DNA from 4 places in the Bradyrhizobium sp. USDA 4541 genome. Region 1 is predicted to be linked to each of the others. Evidence: predicted binding sites of a transcription regulator. Region 1 holds the regulator's gene; each other region holds the start of a gene.
What was found. The regulator PhoB, encoded in region 1, activates phosphate uptake and scavenging genes when phosphate is short. The targets are predictions, from matches to a motif close to TGTCATNNANCTGTCAT.
Positions count from the first base shown of each region.

Region 2: J2R80_RS30815 (RNA degradosome polyphosphate kinase) is a predicted target of PhoB. The motif match lies at 1,898-1,914, and genes of this name have one in related genera.
Region 3: J2R80_RS07605 (DUF2794 domain-containing protein) is a predicted target of PhoB. The motif match lies at 1,866-1,882, and genes of this name have one in related genera.
Region 4: J2R80_RS07200 (alkaline phosphatase) is a predicted target of PhoB. The motif match lies at 2,411-2,427, and genes of this name have one in related genera.

Region 1 is NZ_JALJZF010000001.1:2,261,631-2,265,890, forward strand. Features, by position in the region: gene pstB (phosphate ABC transporter ATP-binding protein PstB) at 1-783, shown strand, start outside; gene phoU (phosphate signaling complex protein PhoU) at 890-1,606, shown strand; gene phoB (phosphate regulon transcriptional regulator PhoB) at 1,752-2,462, shown strand; gene J2R80_RS10535 (GcrA family cell cycle regulator) at 2,758-3,270, opposite strand; gene J2R80_RS10540 (aspartate aminotransferase family protein) at 3,758-4,260, shown strand, end outside.
Region 2 is NZ_JALJZF010000001.1:6,459,581-6,463,840, forward strand. Features, by position in the region: gene purM (phosphoribosylformylglycinamidine cyclo-ligase) at 1-388, opposite strand, end outside; gene J2R80_RS30805 (CDP-alcohol phosphatidyltransferase family protein) at 549-1,091, shown strand; gene J2R80_RS30810 (DnaA ATPase domain-containing protein) at 1,179-1,856, shown strand; gene J2R80_RS30815 (RNA degradosome polyphosphate kinase) at 1,988-4,192, shown strand; gene ppx (exopolyphosphatase) at 4,205-4,260, shown strand, end outside.
Region 3 is NZ_JALJZF010000001.1:1,605,060-1,609,319, forward strand. Features, by position in the region: gene acnA (aconitate hydratase AcnA) at 1-423, shown strand, start outside; gene J2R80_RS07600 (thioredoxin family protein) at 650-1,411, shown strand; gene J2R80_RS07605 (DUF2794 domain-containing protein) at 1,939-2,310, shown strand; gene J2R80_RS07610 (Bax inhibitor-1/YccA family protein) at 2,532-3,323, opposite strand; gene J2R80_RS07615 (ABC transporter permease) at 3,558-4,260, opposite strand, start outside.
Region 4 is NZ_JALJZF010000001.1:1,523,290-1,527,549, forward strand. Features, by position in the region: gene J2R80_RS07195 (N-acetylmuramoyl-L-alanine amidase) at 1-409, opposite strand, end outside; gene J2R80_RS07200 (alkaline phosphatase) at 785-2,347, opposite strand; gene J2R80_RS07205 (TAXI family TRAP transporter solute-binding subunit) at 2,529-3,932, opposite strand; gene J2R80_RS07210 (4a-hydroxytetrahydrobiopterin dehydratase) at 4,145-4,260, shown strand, end outside.

The DNA of each region.
Region 1 (4,260 bases):
CACATTCCCCAGGTTCCGCTGCCGGAAGCGCCGCCGAAAGTCACGGTGCGCAACCTCAACTTCTATTACGGCGAGCACCACGCGCTGAAGAACATCAACCTGACGCTCGGCACCAACCGCGTCACGGCGTTCATCGGCCCGTCCGGCTGCGGCAAGTCGACCCTGCTGCGCATTTTCAACCGGATGTACGACCTGTATCCGGGTCAGCGCGCGGTCGGCCAGCTGATGCTGGACCAGACCAACATTCTCGACCCCAAGCTCGACCTCAACTTGCTGCGCGCGCGGGTCGGCATGGTGTTCCAGAAGCCGACGCCGTTCCCGATGACGATCTACGAGAACATCGCCTTCGGCATCCGCCTCTATGAGAAGATCTCGAAGTCCGAGATGGACGACCGGGTCGAGAAGGCGCTGCGCGGCGGCGCGCTGTGGAACGAGGTCAAGGACAAGCTGAACGCCTCCGGCCTGTCGCTCTCCGGCGGCCAGCAGCAGCGCCTGTGCATCGCACGCACCGTGGCGGTGCGCCCCGAGGTGATCCTGTTCGACGAGCCGTGCTCGGCGCTCGACCCGATCTCGACCGCCAAGGTCGAGGAGCTGATCCAGGAACTCTCCGAGGACTACACGATCGCGATCGTCACCCACAACATGCAGCAGGCGGCGCGCGTCTCCGACAAGACCGCCTTCATGTATCTCGGCGAGCTGATCGAGTTCGACGACACCAACAAGATCTTCACCTCACCGAGCGATCGGCGCACCCAGGACTACATCACCGGCCGGTTCGGTTGACCGGCGCATGATCCGGAAAAGTGGAAACCGGTTTTCCGATCAGGTCATGCTAAAATTCAGGACACGAAGCCATGATCCCCGGGATCATGGTTGAGGGAGACAAGCGATGGCTTCTGAACATACCGCCAAGGCATTCGACAGCGACCTGCAGGAGTTGACCCGCCTGGTCGCCGAGATGGGCGGCCTGGTCGAACGAATGATTACCGAGTCGGTCGACGCGCTGATCCGTCGCGACGTCGCGCTCGGCAAGCGCGTGGTCGCCGCCGACATCGAGATCGACAATCTGCAGCGCAACATCGAAGAGCGCGCGGTGCTGACGATCGCGCGCCGCCAGCCGATGGCGATCGACCTGCGTGAGATCGTCAGCGCGATGCGCGTCGCCACTGATCTCGAGCGGATCGGCGACCTCGCCAAGAACATGGGCAAGCGCGTCGCGGCGCTGGAGAGCGATTTCCAGCCGCTGAAGTTGATCCGCGGCCTCGAGCACATGACCGACCTCGTGCTGTCGCAGGTCAAGTCGGTGCTCGACGCCTATGCCGCGCACGACCTGCCGGCGGCGATGAACGTCTGGAAGGGCGACGAGGAGGTCGATGCGATCTGCACCTCGCTGTTCCGCGAACTGCTCACCTACATGATGGAAGATCCGCGCAACATCTCGTTCTGCATCCATCTGATGTTCTGCGCCAAGAACATCGAGCGGATCGGCGATCACGCCACCAATATCGCCGAGACCGTGTTCTACATGATCGAGGGCCAGCAGATCACCGACAAGCGCCCGAAGGGCGACATGACCACTTTTGCCACCACGGTGCCGGGCAACTGAGGCATGATCGGCAAGCACGGAACCGGCAAGAGCGAAACTGGACGATCCTCGCGACAAATCGTTTCCGCGGGGACTATGCTCAAGGAAGTAAGCGTTTCGGTTTGCGTCTGGGCAACGGATCACCACAGAGAAAGAACTTAAACCGATGAGCGCACGCATTCTGGTAGTCGAAGACGAGGAAGCGCTGACGACGCTGTTGCGCTACAATCTCGATGCGGAAGGCTACGATGTCGAGACGGTGGGGCGCGGCGACGATGCGGATACAAGGCTGAAGGAGCGCGTCCCCGACCTCGTGGTGCTGGACTGGATGCTGCCGGGCCTGTCCGGCATCGAACTGTGCCGCCGCCTGCGGGCGCGGCCCGAGACCAAGCAGCTTCCGATCATCATGCTGACCGCGCGCGGCGAGGAAAGCGAGCGCGTGCGCGGGCTTGCCACCGGCGCCGACGATTACATCGTCAAGCCGTTCTCGGTGCCGGAGCTGCTGGCGCGGGTGAAGGGCCTCTTGCGCCGCGCCAGCCCGGAGCGGCTTGCGACCGTGCTGACCTACGGCGACATCGAGCTCGACCGCGAGAAGCGCCGCGTGGCGCGCTCGGGCCGTCCGATCGATCTCGGGCCGACCGAGTATCGCCTGCTCGAATTCTTCCTCGAGCATCCCGGCCGCGTGTTCAGCCGCGAGCAATTGCTCGACAGCGTCTGGGGCCGCGACATCTACATCGATGAGCGCACCGTCGACGTGCATATCGGCCGCCTGCGCAAGCTGCTCAATCCGGGCCGCGAGCAGGATCCGATCCGCACTGTGCGCGGCGCCGGCTACGCGCTCGACGACCGCTTTGCCAAGGCCGAGCCGCAGCCGTAACGGCCATGCGGCATTCATAAACCGCAACACGGCGTCGTCCCGGCGAAAGCCGGGACCCATACGCCGCGGCCAGCGCAATCGGCACGCGGCCAGACGGCTTTCTAACAACACCCATTCGTGGTTATGGGTCCCGGCCTGCGCCGGGACGAGGCCGGTGATGTAGCGGTAGCCCGGATGGAGCCGACGGGTCGCGCGAACGAGCGCCCCGTTGGCTCCATCCGGGCTGCGTCACACAAAAAAATCCCCGCTTTCGCGGGGATTTGTCTTTGAGGTCTTCCGTCGTTTTCCCGAGTGCTCACTTGATCTGCGGTTTCGCCGACGGCCGGCGGCGATCGGCGGCGGGCTGGTAGGCGACGCGCGAGTGATGCGCGCAATAGGGCAGGCCGCCGAGCGCTTTGCCGCCGCAGAAGAAGAATTCCGGGCTCGAGGGATCGCCGACCGGCCAGTGACAGGTGGCCTCGTTGAGCTCGAGCAGCGACAGCCGCTGGCTCATCGGCACCACATTGTCGTAGGAGATCGGATCGGGCTCCATCTCGGCCTCGAAGGCGTGCGCCAGCGCGGTGTTGCCGCGCGAGACCGGGCGCGCCACCCGCATCATGTGCTGGGCGGGGCGGGCCTTGCGCTGCCGCGGCGCGGCCGTGGAGGGTGCCTTGGCGCGGCCGGAGAGGCCGAGCCGATGCACTTTGCCGATCACGGCGTTTCGCGTCACATTGCCAAGTTCCGCCGCGATCTGGCTGGCCGACAGGCCGGACTCCCAGAGTTTCTTCAGCTGCTCGACGCGATCGTCGGACCAGGTCAATACAGTCATCGCATTCTTCCCTTCGCGTAGCGCCGGCCAATCATTGGAGCGGCGCTGCGAGCCAATCTGGACAAATATCCCTGCGGCCAGAATCCCTTAGCCCTCGCCGGGCACGGTGTTGCGCCCGAACGTTTACGCGAGACACAAAGGCTACTTAGAGGGTCCAGTACCGCCGCACGAGATGTCGTACCCGACAGGCCAAACGCTACAATATGGCGTGACTCTGGCGCAAGAGTCCGCGGTCGTGCGTCCACATGTTCCCACACAGTTAAGCATCGCGATGAGGCTTTTCCACCGCACCGGAATGCTCCGGATTGCGCTCGTTTCGCATTGCAGGAAGGCCACTTCGTGGCGATTGACACTTACCGACCGCAGCATAGAATGCCCGCCACGTGCCGCCCGCAAAGGCGGCCGTTTTGTTTTCCGAAGCTGGCCGTTGCTGCGCTGGCGTCAAGGCGCGCGGCAATTGTCGGCTTAAAAACCGTCAGTGATCGTCATGACCAACGCTGCCACGTCGCATCTGCTCCCCGTCTTCGCCAGGGTCGATCTCGGTTTCGAGCGCGGTGAGGGCGCCTGGCTGATCGCAACCAACGGCGACCGCTATCTCGATTTCACCTCGGGCGTCGCGGTCAACGCGCTCGGGCACGCGCATCCGCATCTCGTCAAGGCGCTGCAGGAACAGGCGACCAAGCTCTGGCACATGTCGAACCTGTTCAAGAGCCCGGACGGCGAGGTGCTTGCCGCGCGGCTGTGCGAGCAGAGCTTTGCCGACTTCGTGTTCTTCTGCAATTCCGGCGCTGAAGCGATGGAGGGCGTGATCAAGCTGGTCCGCCACTATCACTTCTCCAAGGGCCATGGCGAGCGCTACCGCATCATCACCTTCGAGGGCGCCTTCCACGGCCGCACGCTGGGCACGCTGGCGGCGACCGGCTCGGCGAAATATCTCGAGGGCTTCGGCCCGCCGATGGACGGCTTCGACCAGGTGCCGCATGGCGACAT
Region 2 (4,260 bases), 4.2 Mb from region 1:
CGGCGATACCAGCGACGATCTGCGCGGTGGCCTCCGGGTGCAGCTTGCCGCAGGCGAAATAGTCGAGGAAGAACAGCGGTTCCGCGCCCTGCACGACGAGGTCGTTGACCGACATCGCGACCAGATCGATGCCGATACCGCCATGAATGCCGGTCTCGATCGCGATCTTCAGCTTGGTGCCGACGCCATCGGTCGCGGCCACCAGGACCGGATCCTTGAAGCCGGCGGCCTTGAGGTCGAACAGCCCGCCGAAACCGCCGATCTCGGCGTCCGCGCCAGGCCGCGCGGTGGCCCGCACCATCGGCTTGATCAGATCGACCAGTCGATTGCCGGCGTCGATATCGACACCCGAATCCGCGTAAGTGAGCCCGTTTTTGCGCTCGGTCATGCCCAATTCCAGATGATCAGGGGCTGGTTACGAGGAATTCCGCCCCCGCGCAATGGCTCGCGGCGCTGCTGCCGCGATACTATGTAGATAACACAAGGCGGCTGCGCAAAAGAGCCGGATATCGAGTAAAATCAGGCTTCTAGCCGGGAAGCGATCCAAGTTGAGCATTCCGAACATCATCACCCTGGGCCGCATCATCCTGGTGCCGGTGATCGTCTGGGCCATCGTGTCCAGCCAGATGGAGATTGCGTTCGCGATCTTCGTGATCGCCGGCGTCTCGGACGCGGTCGACGGTTTCCTCGCCAAGCGCTTCAACATGACGAGCGAGCTCGGCGCCCTGCTCGATCCGCTCGCCGACAAGGCGCTCCTGGTGTCGATCTATGTCGCGCTCGGAATCTGGGGCGCGGTGCCGCGCTGGATCGTGATTCTCGTGGTGTCACGCGACATCATGATCGTCTCCGCCGTGATTGTGTCATGGTTGTTCGACAAGCCGGTCGAGATGAAGCCGCTGATGGTGTCGAAGCTGAACACGGTGGCGCAGGTCGCGTTCGCAGCGCTGGTGCTGGCCTCGCTCGGCTTCGGCTTTCAGCCGCACCCTTACGACCTGATCCTGATGGGCCTGGTCACGATCTTTACTTTGGGTTCGGTGTCCCTCTATCTCGTGGAGTGGGTGCGGCACATGAGCACGATCGAAGCTCGGTAGGCGGGATCCGGAAAAGTGGAAGCCGGTTTTCCCGCGACAAACGCAACGCGTTTACGCATAGCTAGATAAAGTGGTTTGGAGACCTGCGTGGCCAGTAGCGTTCAACCTCGTCAATTGGCCTTGGCCCTGCCGCACGAGGAGAAGCTGACCCGCGACGATTTCCTTGAGGGCCCTGCCAATGAGGCGGCGCTGGCGCTGATCGACGGCTGGCCGGACTGGCCAAACCGAATCATGCTGCTGGTCGGGCCTGACGGCTCCGGCAAAAGCCACCTCGCCGCGATCTGGGCCGAGAGCGCCGGCGCGCGCTCGACCGCGGCGCATGCGCTGACCGCCGACACGGTGCCGACCGCGCTTGCGACCGGTGCGCTCGTCGTCGAAGACCTGAGGCCGGCGGATTTCGACGAGCGCGCGCTGTTTCATCTTTTAAATCTGGCGCGCCAGGACGATGCCTACGTGCTGATCACGGCGCGCATTCCGCCCTCGGCGTTCGAGATCGAATTGCGCGACCTGCGGTCGCGGCTCCGCGCGGTGCCGACCGTGACGCTGCTGCCGCCGGACGACCAGCTGTTCCGCGGCCTGATCGTCAAGTTCTGCGCCGACCGCCAGATGAGCGTGGACGAACCGCTGGTCAGCTATCTGAGCAACCGGATCGAGCGTTCCTACGTTGCCGTCCGGCAGGCGGTCGAGCTCCTGGATACCGAGGCACTCCGGCTCGGCCGTCCCGTCACGCGGGCGCTGGCGGCGGAGCTGTTGCGCGACGCCTGATCCATCCCGCGGCTTGACGGCGCAGGCGAGCGGAACATCAATGTCATCGAAACGTCATCGCAATATCACATGGTCTCTGCGGCTCTCGGCTACACCGCCCCGGCCCCTGCCCTGAATTGGACCAGCACTTTATGGACTCGGCACAAGCTACTGAAATCAAAGAAAAAGAGGCGGAATTTCCCGCCATTCCCGCAATCGCGACCAGCCCCGAACGCTTCATCAACCGGGAGCTCTCCTGGCTGCACTTCAACCGGCGGGTGCTCGAGGAATCGGTCAATCTCGGCCATCCCGTGCTGGAGCGGGTCCGCTTCCTGTCGATTTCGGCGAATAACCTCGACGAGTTCTTCATGGTCCGTGTCGCCGGCATCAAGGCGCAGGTCCGCGAGGGCATTACCGAGCGCAGCCCGGACGGCCTGCTGCCGGCCGATCAGCTCGTGATGATCAACAAGACCGTCTCGCAGCTCGCCTCCGACCAGCAGGCGATCTGGAGCGACCTGCGGGATATCCTGGCCAAGGTCGGCATCCAGCTGGTCGACGGCCGCGACGTCACCAAGTCCGAGCGCAGCTGGATTGAGGATCACTTCCTCCACAGCATCTTCCCGCTGCTGACGCCGCTGGCGATCGACCCGGCGCATCCCTTCCCGTTCATCCCGAATCTCGGCTTCACGGTGGCGCTGCAATTGTCGCGGATCTCCGACGGCAAGGCGATGAACGCGCTGATCCGCATGCCCGGCAAGATCGACCGCTTCATCCGCATCCCCTCCACCAAGGAAGGCGCGCCGGCGCGGCTGATCACGCTGGAGCAGGCCACCGGTCTCTTCATCGGCCGCCTGTTCCCCGGCTACACCGTCAAGGGCCAAGGCGCATTCCGCATCATCAGAGACTCCGAACTCGAAATCGAGGAAGAGGCCGAAGACCTCGTTCGCCTGTTCGAGACCGCGCTCAAGCGGCGACGCCGCGGGTCGGTGATCCGGCTCGAGATCGAGGCCACGATGCCAGAGGAGCTGCGCATCTTCGTGCAGCACGCCTTGTCGGCCGCAGACGACGAAGTGATCCTGGTCGACGGCGTGCTGGCGATGAACGAGCTGTCGCAGCTCACCCGCCTCAATCGCCCCGACCTCGAATTCCCGCCCTATGTGCCGCGCCACCCCGAGCGGGTGCGCGATCATGGCGGCGATATCTTCGCCGCCATCCGCCAGAAGGACCTCGTGGTCCATCACCCCTACGAATCCTTCGACGTCGTGGTGCAGTTCCTGCAGCAGGCGGCACGCGATCCCGACGTGGTCGCGATCAAGCAGACACTCTATCGCACCTCGAACAATTCGCCGATCGTGCGCGCGCTGGCGGAAGCCGCCGAGGCCGGCAAGTCGGTGACCGCGCTGATCGAGCTGAAGGCGCGCTTCGACGAGGAAGCCAATATCCGCTGGGCCCGCGACCTCGAACGCGCCGGCGTGCAGGTGGTCTACGGCTTCATCGAATTGAAGACGCATGCCAAGCTGTCGATGGTGGTGCGCCGCGAGGGCGGCAATCTCACGACCTATGTGCACACCGGCACCGGCAACTATCACCCGGTCACCGCGCGCATCTACACCGACCTCTCCTACTTCACTTCGGATCCGATCATCGGCCGCGACGTCGCGCGGGTCTTCAACTACATCACCGGCTATGCCGAGCCGAGCGACATCGAGAAGATGGCGGTGTCGCCGCTGACGCTGCGCAAGCGGATCATCGAGCACATCCACGGCGAGATCGCCCACGTCAAGCACGGCCGGCCCGGCGCGGTCTGGATGAAGATGAATGCGCTGGTCGACCCTGATATCATCGACGCGCTGTACGAGGCCTCGCAGGCCGGCGTCTCGGTCGAGCTCGTGGTGCGCGGCATCTGCTGCCTGCGGCCGGGGCTGCCGGGACTGTCGGAGAACATCCGCGTCAAATCGGTGATCGGCCGGTTCCTGGAACACGGCCGAATCTATTGCTTCGGCATGGGTCAGGGCCTGCCGAGCACAAAAGCTGCTGTGTATATCTCGTCCGCTGACATGATGCCGCGAAACCTCGACCGCCGCGTCGAGGTTCTCTGTCCGCTGCAAAATCCCACGGTGCATCAGCAGGTTCTCGAACAGATCATGGTCGCGAACCTGAAGGACACCGAGCAAAGCTGGCAATTGTTGCCGGATGGGTCGTCAACGCGTATGAAGGCCGCGAAAGGCGAAGAGCCCTTCAATCTGCATGACTACTTTATGACAAATCCGAGTCTGTCCGGCCGTGGTAAGTCTCTCAAGGAATCTTCACCGCGCCGTCTCACGCGTCGCAACGAGCGTCAGCAGCCATCGTCTTAAGGGGGCCTTACGGTGAAGCGGCCGCGGAAGCGCGCTTCCAGCGTCGCTGTCATCGATATCGGCTCGAA
Region 3 (4,260 bases), 660 kb from region 1:
GCCGCGATGAAGTACCAGCAGGAGAGCGTGCCGCTGGTGGTGTTCGCCGGCGCCGAATACGGCAACGGCTCGTCGCGCGACTGGGCCGCAAAGGGCACGCGCCTGCTCGGCGTGCGCGCGGTGATCTGCCAGAGCTTCGAGCGCATCCATCGCTCCAACCTGGTCGGCATGGGTGTGCTTCCGCTCACCTTCCAGGACGGCACGTCGTGGTCCTCGCTCGGCCTCAAGGGCGACGAGAAGGTCACGATCCGCGGGCTGCAGGGCGACCTGAAGCCGCGCCAGACGCTAACGGCCGAGATCGTCTCCGCTGACGGCGGCAAAAAGGATGTCCCGCTGCTCTGCCGCATCGATACGCTGGACGAGCTCGACTACTATCGCAACGGCGGCATCCTGCATTATGTGCTGCGCAAACTCGCGGCCTAAGGCCCCTTTGTTTGAGCATGGTCTGTCCGGAAAACCGTTTCACACTTTTCCGGACCATGCTCCAACGCGGATTTGTGATCGGTGCCTCACTGCTTAGTGAGTAGCGGCTAAAAAGAAGGCGGCCTATGAAAAGGCCGCTTTCTCGCGTTTTGGGGCACGCAAGTTCAGGGACAGACTTCATGCTCCGTACAATTACGGATGGAAATCATCACGACTGGTTCGCAGTATGACAGCGATGATGGCCTATAACTGTATCTCGCGATGGTCCAGCGCCCTTGGTATCTGCGCAATCGTCGCGATCATCCGCCCCGCCCACGCCGATCCGCGTGCCGTCGTCGAACTCTTCACCTCGCAGGGATGCTCGTCCTGTCCGCCCGCGGACAAGATCATCGGTGACCTCGCGAAGGACCCCAACGTCATCGCGCTGAGCATGCCGATCGACTATTGGGACTATCTCGGCTGGAAGGACACGCTGGCCGATTCCCGTTTCAGCGCGCGCCAGAAGGCCTATTCGCATGTTCGCGGCGACCGCGACGTCTACACGCCGCAAGCCGTGATCAATGGCTCCGCGCATGTGATCGGCAGCGATCGCGCCAGTATCGAGGACGCCATCAAGGACACCGAAAGGAGCGGCAGCGTGATGTCGGTGCCCGTGACGATGACGCTGAGCGGCAAGCAGATCAACGTGTCGGTCGCCGCATCGAAGTCGCCGGCCGTGTCGCGCGGCGAGGTCTGGATCTGCTCGATCTCGAAGTCGGTGCCGATCTCGATCGCGCGCGGCGAGAACCGCGGCCGCGAGATCACCTACCACAACGTCGTGCGCAATCTCCTCAAGGTCGGTGACTGGAACGGTTCGTCCGGGAGCTGGACCGTGCCGCTGGAGAACATCACGCGTGACGGTGTCGATGCTGCGGCGGTGTACGTCCAGGACGGCAACCGCGACAAGCCGGGCCCGATGCTCGGCGCTGCCTTCACCTCACTTCACTAGCGCCTCGCTGCGGTAAGGCGCGATGCGCTGGCTTCCGCCGGTCGCACGCATGTTTTCGTGCAGCCGCATGGCGACAAACCTGCATTCAGTGATCTGCCGAAAGGAAGGCGCCGGTGCTTGGCGCGCGCGTCTTGCTTGCGCAGGTCCCAAAACAAAAAGGACCAACTTTCGTTGGCCCAGTGTTGGGATTTGACTCCCCTGCGAACAGGCCCGATCCCGACGGCCCCGGGGGGCTGGGGGCTGAGGAATCCGGAACCGAAAGGACCGGGCCAACGCAGGATTTCGTTTTCGCAGGGCAGCGGGGCGGGCGATGGGCGGAAGTGGGGCAGCAATATGATTCCGCTAACGTTCCCGTGACTCTGCGGTTTTTCGGACAATCCGCCGCGCGCGGCGGTGGTTAAGGCCCGGTTGCATTGCGATTGGCCCCTTGCGGGCCCGCGCGCTTAGCGCGATCATGTCACTCTCGTGACGATCCCGAAGAGGGGCCTTCGGAACCCGATCGCCACCGAGGTGACAGGAGGCGCTCGATGAGTTTGATCTCGGAGGACACTGATCCGAGCGGGAGTCGTGCCGCGGCGCGCACCGCCGCCGCGACCCCTCAGCCCAATCGCGTGACTTTCAATCGACTTGAACTCAACCGCATTCTCAATCTCTACGGCCGCATGGTCGCCGACGGCGAGTGGCGCGATTATGCGATCGACTTCCTGAAGGACCGTGCCGTGTTCTCGGTGTTCCGGCGCGCGTCGGAAGTGCCGATCTACCGGATCGAGAAGGACCCCCGGCTTGCGCGCAAGCAGGGCATGTACAGCGTGATTTCCGCGACCGGCCTGATCCTCCGTCGTGGCCATGAACTCGAACGCGTGCTGTTCGTGATCGATCGCAAGCTGTCGCTGGTGTAAGCGCGTCAGGTCAGTCCGCTTGTAGCCCGGATGGAGCCAACGGGCCGCGCGAACGCGCTCGATGGCAGGCTCCGCTCAATCCGGGGCCGTTGAAGCCGCGGATGAGCCTGTCCCGGATTTCGCTTGCGCTTCATCCGGGCTACATCACATCTCGCCTCGCCCAAAAGAAAAGCCCCGGCGGAATGGCCGGGGCTTGGATTTGATCGGCTCGCTCGAGGCGCTTAGTCGCGCTGGCCGAGCAGCTGCAGGAGCAGCGTGAACAGGTTGATGAAGTTCAGGTAGAGCGACAGCGCACCAGTGATTGCCGCACGCTCTGCCATCACGCCACCCTGCGAGGCGTAGCCGTAGATGTAGTCGTTCTTCAGCCGCTGGGTGTCCCAGGCGGTGAGGCCCGCGAACACCAGCACGCCGACCACCGACACGATGAACTGCAGCGCCGAGCTCGCCAGGAACAGGTTGACCAGGCTCGCGATGATGATGCCGATCAGACCCATGAACAGGAACGAGCCCATGCCGCTCATGTCACGCTTGGTGGTGTAGCCGTAGAGGCTCAGCGCACCGAACGTTGCCGCGGTGATGAAGAACACGCGCACGATCGAGGTGTGCGTGTACACCAGGAAGATCGACGACAGCGACAGACCCATCAGCGCCGAGAACACCCAGAACAGGAGTTGGGCGGTCGCGGGCTGCAGGCGGTTGATGCCGGCCGAGATGACGAACACCATCGCCAGAGGGGCGAGGATGAACAGCCACTTCAGCGGGCTCACGAACATCGCGTAGCCGAACTGCGTCAGATAGGCGTTGCCGAACTTGGCGACGGCGGCCGACTGGTCGGTCGTCACCGCACCCATGTAGACGCCGAGCGCGGCGAGGCCGGTGATGGCCAGGCCGATGCTCATGTAGTTGTAGATGCGCAGCATGTAGGCGCGCAGACCGGCGTCGACGGCCGCAGCGTCAATGCGCCCGGCGGCCCGGCCGAAAGGAGAAGCGTAGTTGCGGTCTAGGTCCGACATGGTCGAATTCCCGTGGTTGGTCCCGGTGGAGCGCAAGGGATTTGCGGCGCCGGTCGTAAATCTATCTCAGATGGCTCGGTTTGCGGAACATTAATTCCGTGTCATTCAAACCGACTATCCGACCCGATTGGTATGTGGGAAATTAACACATCCGACGCAAGCTTCCACGCGCGGCCGAATGTCGCTCTGCCCTAGCATCATAGGCAAAAACGGCGCTCGCGCCGCTACATTTTGTCACAAATTCCGCAACACTGAGGCCGGCTTCTGGTTTAGCGCGAGCAGCGTCCCGGCGAGCCCCAGTCCGACCGTGACGACCAGCGCGGCGACCACGACCAGCGCGGCGCTGCCGGCCTGCCAGATAAAACTCAGCGTCATCAGCCTAGTCACGATCAGCCAGGCCGCGATCGAGCCGGCGATCACCCCGAACACCGCGGTTGCAAAACCGATCATCAGGTACTCCAGCGCGTAGGCGCCGAGCAGTCGCACCCGCGTGGCGCCGAGCGTCTTGAGAATCACGGCGTCATAGACGCGGTGGCGGTGTCCGGCGGCGAGCGCGCCGCCGAGCACCAGGATCGCGGAGATCAGCGTCACGGCGCTGGCGCCGCGGATCGCCAGCACCAGATTGCTGACCACGCTGCCGACCGTCTCCAGCGCCTCGCGGACCCGCACGCTGGTCACCATCGGGAACGCGTCGGCGACCTGCTTGATGATGCGCGCGTCGTCGGCGGAATCGGCGTGTGGTTCCGTCAGGGTCGCGACATGGCTGTGCGGCGCACCCCTGAAGGCATTCGGCGAGAACACCAGCACGAAATTGATGCCGAGGCCCTGCCAGTCGATGTTGCGCAGGTTGGCGATTTTCGCCGGCACGTCGCGTCCGAGCACGTTGACGACGATCTCGTCGCCGATCTTCAACGACAGGCCGTCGGCGATCTTCTTC
Region 4 (4,260 bases), 740 kb from region 1:
CGGTCAGTAGCAGCCTGGTTTCGGTAAAGCCTTCGGCCTTCAACCTCTCCTCGATCAGCCGCGCAAGGCGCAGGTTGAAGGTGAACTCGGCGACATTCCGCGCGCTGATCGCGCCTTCCGATTGCGCGGTATGTCCGACATCCAGCACGATCCGGAACGTCGCGGGATCGCATTTGGCAGCGGCCGGCTTGAGAGCCGAAAGCGGCAGGGTGACTGGCCCCAGGGCGGCCAGCCGCATGGCGCGGTGCCTGGGCGGAGCGCGGTGCCTTGCCAATTTGGCAGCCCTTGTCGCCTTCGCGCGCTTCGGCGACTTGGCATGCTTGGGTGAGCTCCTGAAGAGATCGGGCAGCCAGCCGGCATCGCTGACTTCGATCGGCAGCAGCGCGAACACTGCGATCGCGACGACCAACAAGCGGCGAGGCCGAAACCTCGCAACGCTACCACTGAGCACGCGAAAGAATTCGCAGCGCCTCATGCTCCGCCCCTCCGGGCCCCCAGCATAACGGCTCTGACATCGGTACCGGAAGATGCCGGGGAGGTCCATCCCCGGCAATCGCGTTGCCTCGCCTTGGCGGCAAGGCCGTCAAGACCAAGAGTCCGGTTCCGTCGTGGCTGTGACCGAACTAGTGTCCCGAATCCGAAGTTCGCATCATTTGCCGCACCTTCGGAGCGAACTTCGGATTCGATAAGGACACTAGCAAGCTTATGATTCTAGTGTGCTTTATGAATGCGAAGTTCGTGAAAGTGGCTGCCGCGAAATCGCACGAACTTCGCATTCAGCACACTAGACCGGCTTCGGGTCGAGCGTGATCGCCCACAGCTCGGCGTCGACGCGGTCGCGCAGGCTTACCGTCATCTGCCCGCTCTTGCCGTCGATCTTGACGTGGCCGAAGAACTGCATGCCGGCCGACGGCGGCAGGTTCTGGTTGCCTTCGCCCGGCGCCTTGATGAACTTCACCTCGGGGCCGAAGGTGTTGTCGAGCTCGTTCGGACCGAACGTGCCGGCATGCAGCGGGCCGGAGACGAATTCCCAGAACGGATCGAACTCCTGGAACTGGGCCTTGTTCGGGTTGTAGTAGTGCGCGGCGGCGTAATGCACGTCGGCGGTCAGCCACACCGTGTTGACGATTCCCGCGGTCTTGATGAAACGCAGGATGTCGGCGATTTCGAGCTCGCGGCCGCGCGCCGGGCCATCGCCCTGCGCAAAGGCTTCCGAGCCCTTCTTGTTGGCGGCATCGTCATAGACGATCAGCGAGAGCGGCATGTCGGAGGCGATCACCTTCCAGGTGGCGCGCGAGTTGAGCAGCGCGCGCTTCAGCCAGGCCATCTGGTCCGGGCCGATGAAATAGGCGTCGGGGCCGTACTGCTCCTGCAGGTTCGGGCCGTTGGGGCCGCGATAGCTGCGCTCATCGAGCATGAAGACGTCGAGATGCGGACCGTAGCTCAGCGTGCGATAGACGCGGCCCGGCTCGACGATGCTCTCGCGCATCGGATACATCTCGTGGAAGGCCTTTGCCGCGCGCGCCGCGAGCACGGTGATGTCGCGCTCCTTGTAGGCCGCCGGCAGCTGTTTCGACAGCGACCAATTGTTGGTCACCTCGTGATCGTCCCACTGCACGAAGATCGGCACCTCGGCATTGAAGGCGCGGACGTTGTTGTCGAGGAAGTTATACTTGTGGGCGGCCCGGTATTCGTCGAGCGTCTCGGCCACCTTCGCCTTCTCGGGTATAGTGACGTTCTTCCAGATCTTGCCGTCGGGAAGCTTCACCTCGGACGGGATCACGCCGTCGGCGTAGATCGTGTCGCCGGAGTGCAGAAGGAAATCCGGAGCGTGCTTCTTCATCGCGGCGAAGGTGATCATGCCGCCGTCGTCGGGATTGATGCCCCAGCCCTGGCCGGCGACATCGCCGCCCCACACGAAGGAGACGTCGCGGCGGTCGCTCGGCGCGGTGCGGAAGCGTCCGACCACCGGCTCGCCGACGATGTCGATATGGGCGAGGTCGCGGAAGCGGACGCGGTAGAAGATGTCCTGGCCGGAGGGCAGGTTCTCCAGCAGCATCTTGGCGGTGAAGTCGCTCTCGGGCAGCGCCGTGATCGGCGGCAGTGTATGGGCGTCCTTGAACGATTCAGTGGTCGCGACCTCGACCATCATCTGCGCCGGCCGGTCCGCACGCGCCCACACCACGCCGCCGTCGACGCCGACATCGCCGGACTGCACGCCATGGGTGATCACGGGACGGTCGGCGGCGCGCGACAGATAGGGCATCGCAATCACGCCGGCGCCGGCCGCAGCCGCCGTGGAGAGAAAGCGTCGGCGGGTGAGATTTCGCGAGAACCGGATCGTCATAGGGAGCCTCCTCAGGTCACAGCGACAATGCGCCGCAGGCGCGCCAAGACCTAGAAAAATTCCATGACGGAGAGATTACAGCGGCGGGAGTGCGGGACGTAAGGGAAGCGCATCTGTCAGGCTCCCTTTCCTGAGTGCGGGGGAGGCAAGGGGGATTTGCGGATAAAGATTGGCGGCGCCCCTACGCCGTGCCCGCCGCCCTGAACTGCGTCGCAGCCCGTTGCAAATTCTGCGGCATGCTGAACAACAGCGCCTTGCGGTCGGCGACGGCGTTATGAAGCTGCTCGAGCGCGATGTTGAACGCGGTCAGCGTGCCTTCCTCGATCGCGCCGTGCTCGAAGCAGTCCAGCGTGTGGCGCAGGATGTCGTCGGCCTCCGCCTGCATCTGGTCGAGTTCCTCGATCGAATCGCTGTGCCGCGCGGCTTTCAGCATCTCCAGCAGGCGTTCGCGCTGCGAGGTGTTGGTGTTGCGCTCGTCCTGCTTGAGATAGCCGGCGAACCACGCACCGGCCGAGCCCATCGCCGAGAACGCCATCAGACTCCACCAGATGTAGTCGCTGTAGCGGTCGAGGAAGGTTTTTTCCTCGCCGTCGACAAACGCGGCGGCGCCCGGATGCACCGGAATGGTGGCATCCTTGTCGGTGTCCGGCGTCTCGATCTTGGCGGCGAGCGGGAAATCGGTCTTGAGCGACTGCCGGATCGCGAACAATTGCCGCGTGAATGCCGCGACCGTCGAGTCCGACAGGCCCTTCCGCGCAACGATGTGGTGCGAGAAGCTGATCGTCTTCACCTCATCATCGGGCCGGTCAGCGGAGCCGAGCGAGCCGGCGGGGATTTCCGCGGCCTCATAGGCCGGATGGTTCTGCGCGATCGCCTCGGAGGCGTCGATCGCAAGGAAGCTGGGCTCGCCGCCGTCGCGGACCGACGCCGTGATCGCATCGATCGTGATCTTGCTGTTGGCCGGGCCGACGGCGAGATAGGCGTCGGCCTTGAGGTTCTTGATCGCTTCCGCCGCCTCATTGGCCGGGAATTGAACGATCTCGACCTTCATCGGGTCGACGCCGTATTGCGTCAGGATCAGCTTCAGCAGATTGACATTGGCCGGGGTGCGGCCGACGACGCCGATCTTGCGGCCGGCAAGCTGCGCGATCTTGGTGATCCGCGCGGATTTCCGAACCTTGCCCTTGGCGGGCGGAACCCACATCACCACGACATTCTTGCGCAGGGTCGCGACCGCCTGGGCATTCTTCGGCACCTCGAGATCGCCGCGGATGATGGCGAGATCGGCCTTGCCGTCGGCCAGCGTCTGGGCGCTGGCAGTGGCGCCCTCGGTCTGCACCGGCCTCAGCTTGACCTGGGTGTTCTGCTGGTTGTTGAAGGCCTGCGCCAGCGCCTGCACGACCTTGACGTCATCGCTGTTGGCAGGACCGACCGCGATCCGCAGCGTCACCGGACGCACGGCGAAATAATAGCCGGCCAGCAACGTGCCGATGATGGCCAGCGCGCCCGCGATCAAAACGAACATCAGCCGCCGCTTTGCCGAACGCAGCGGCTTGGGCGACATGCTGGCGGAGCCGTCTGTCATCGATCTCGCAAACAATCGTCGGGGCTCAATCTCGCAAAACTACCAACGCGCATACATCCTCTATGTGTAGCAAATTACTGAACGGACAGATGTTACAACTCCGTCATGGTTACCAGCGGCGATAGGACGCGATTTCGGCCTTAATTTGGGCGTGGATCCCATCCCGGAGGCCGGTTGTTAGGCTAAAGTCGGCGTCAAACGGGAGGGTTACCATGGTCGAACGGCTGTCAGCGGAAGCGAGGAAGGCCGCCCTTTGGGAACTGGCCGGCTGGTCGGAGGCGTCCGGCCGCGAGGCGATCGCCAAGACTTTCGTGTTCAAGGACTTCAA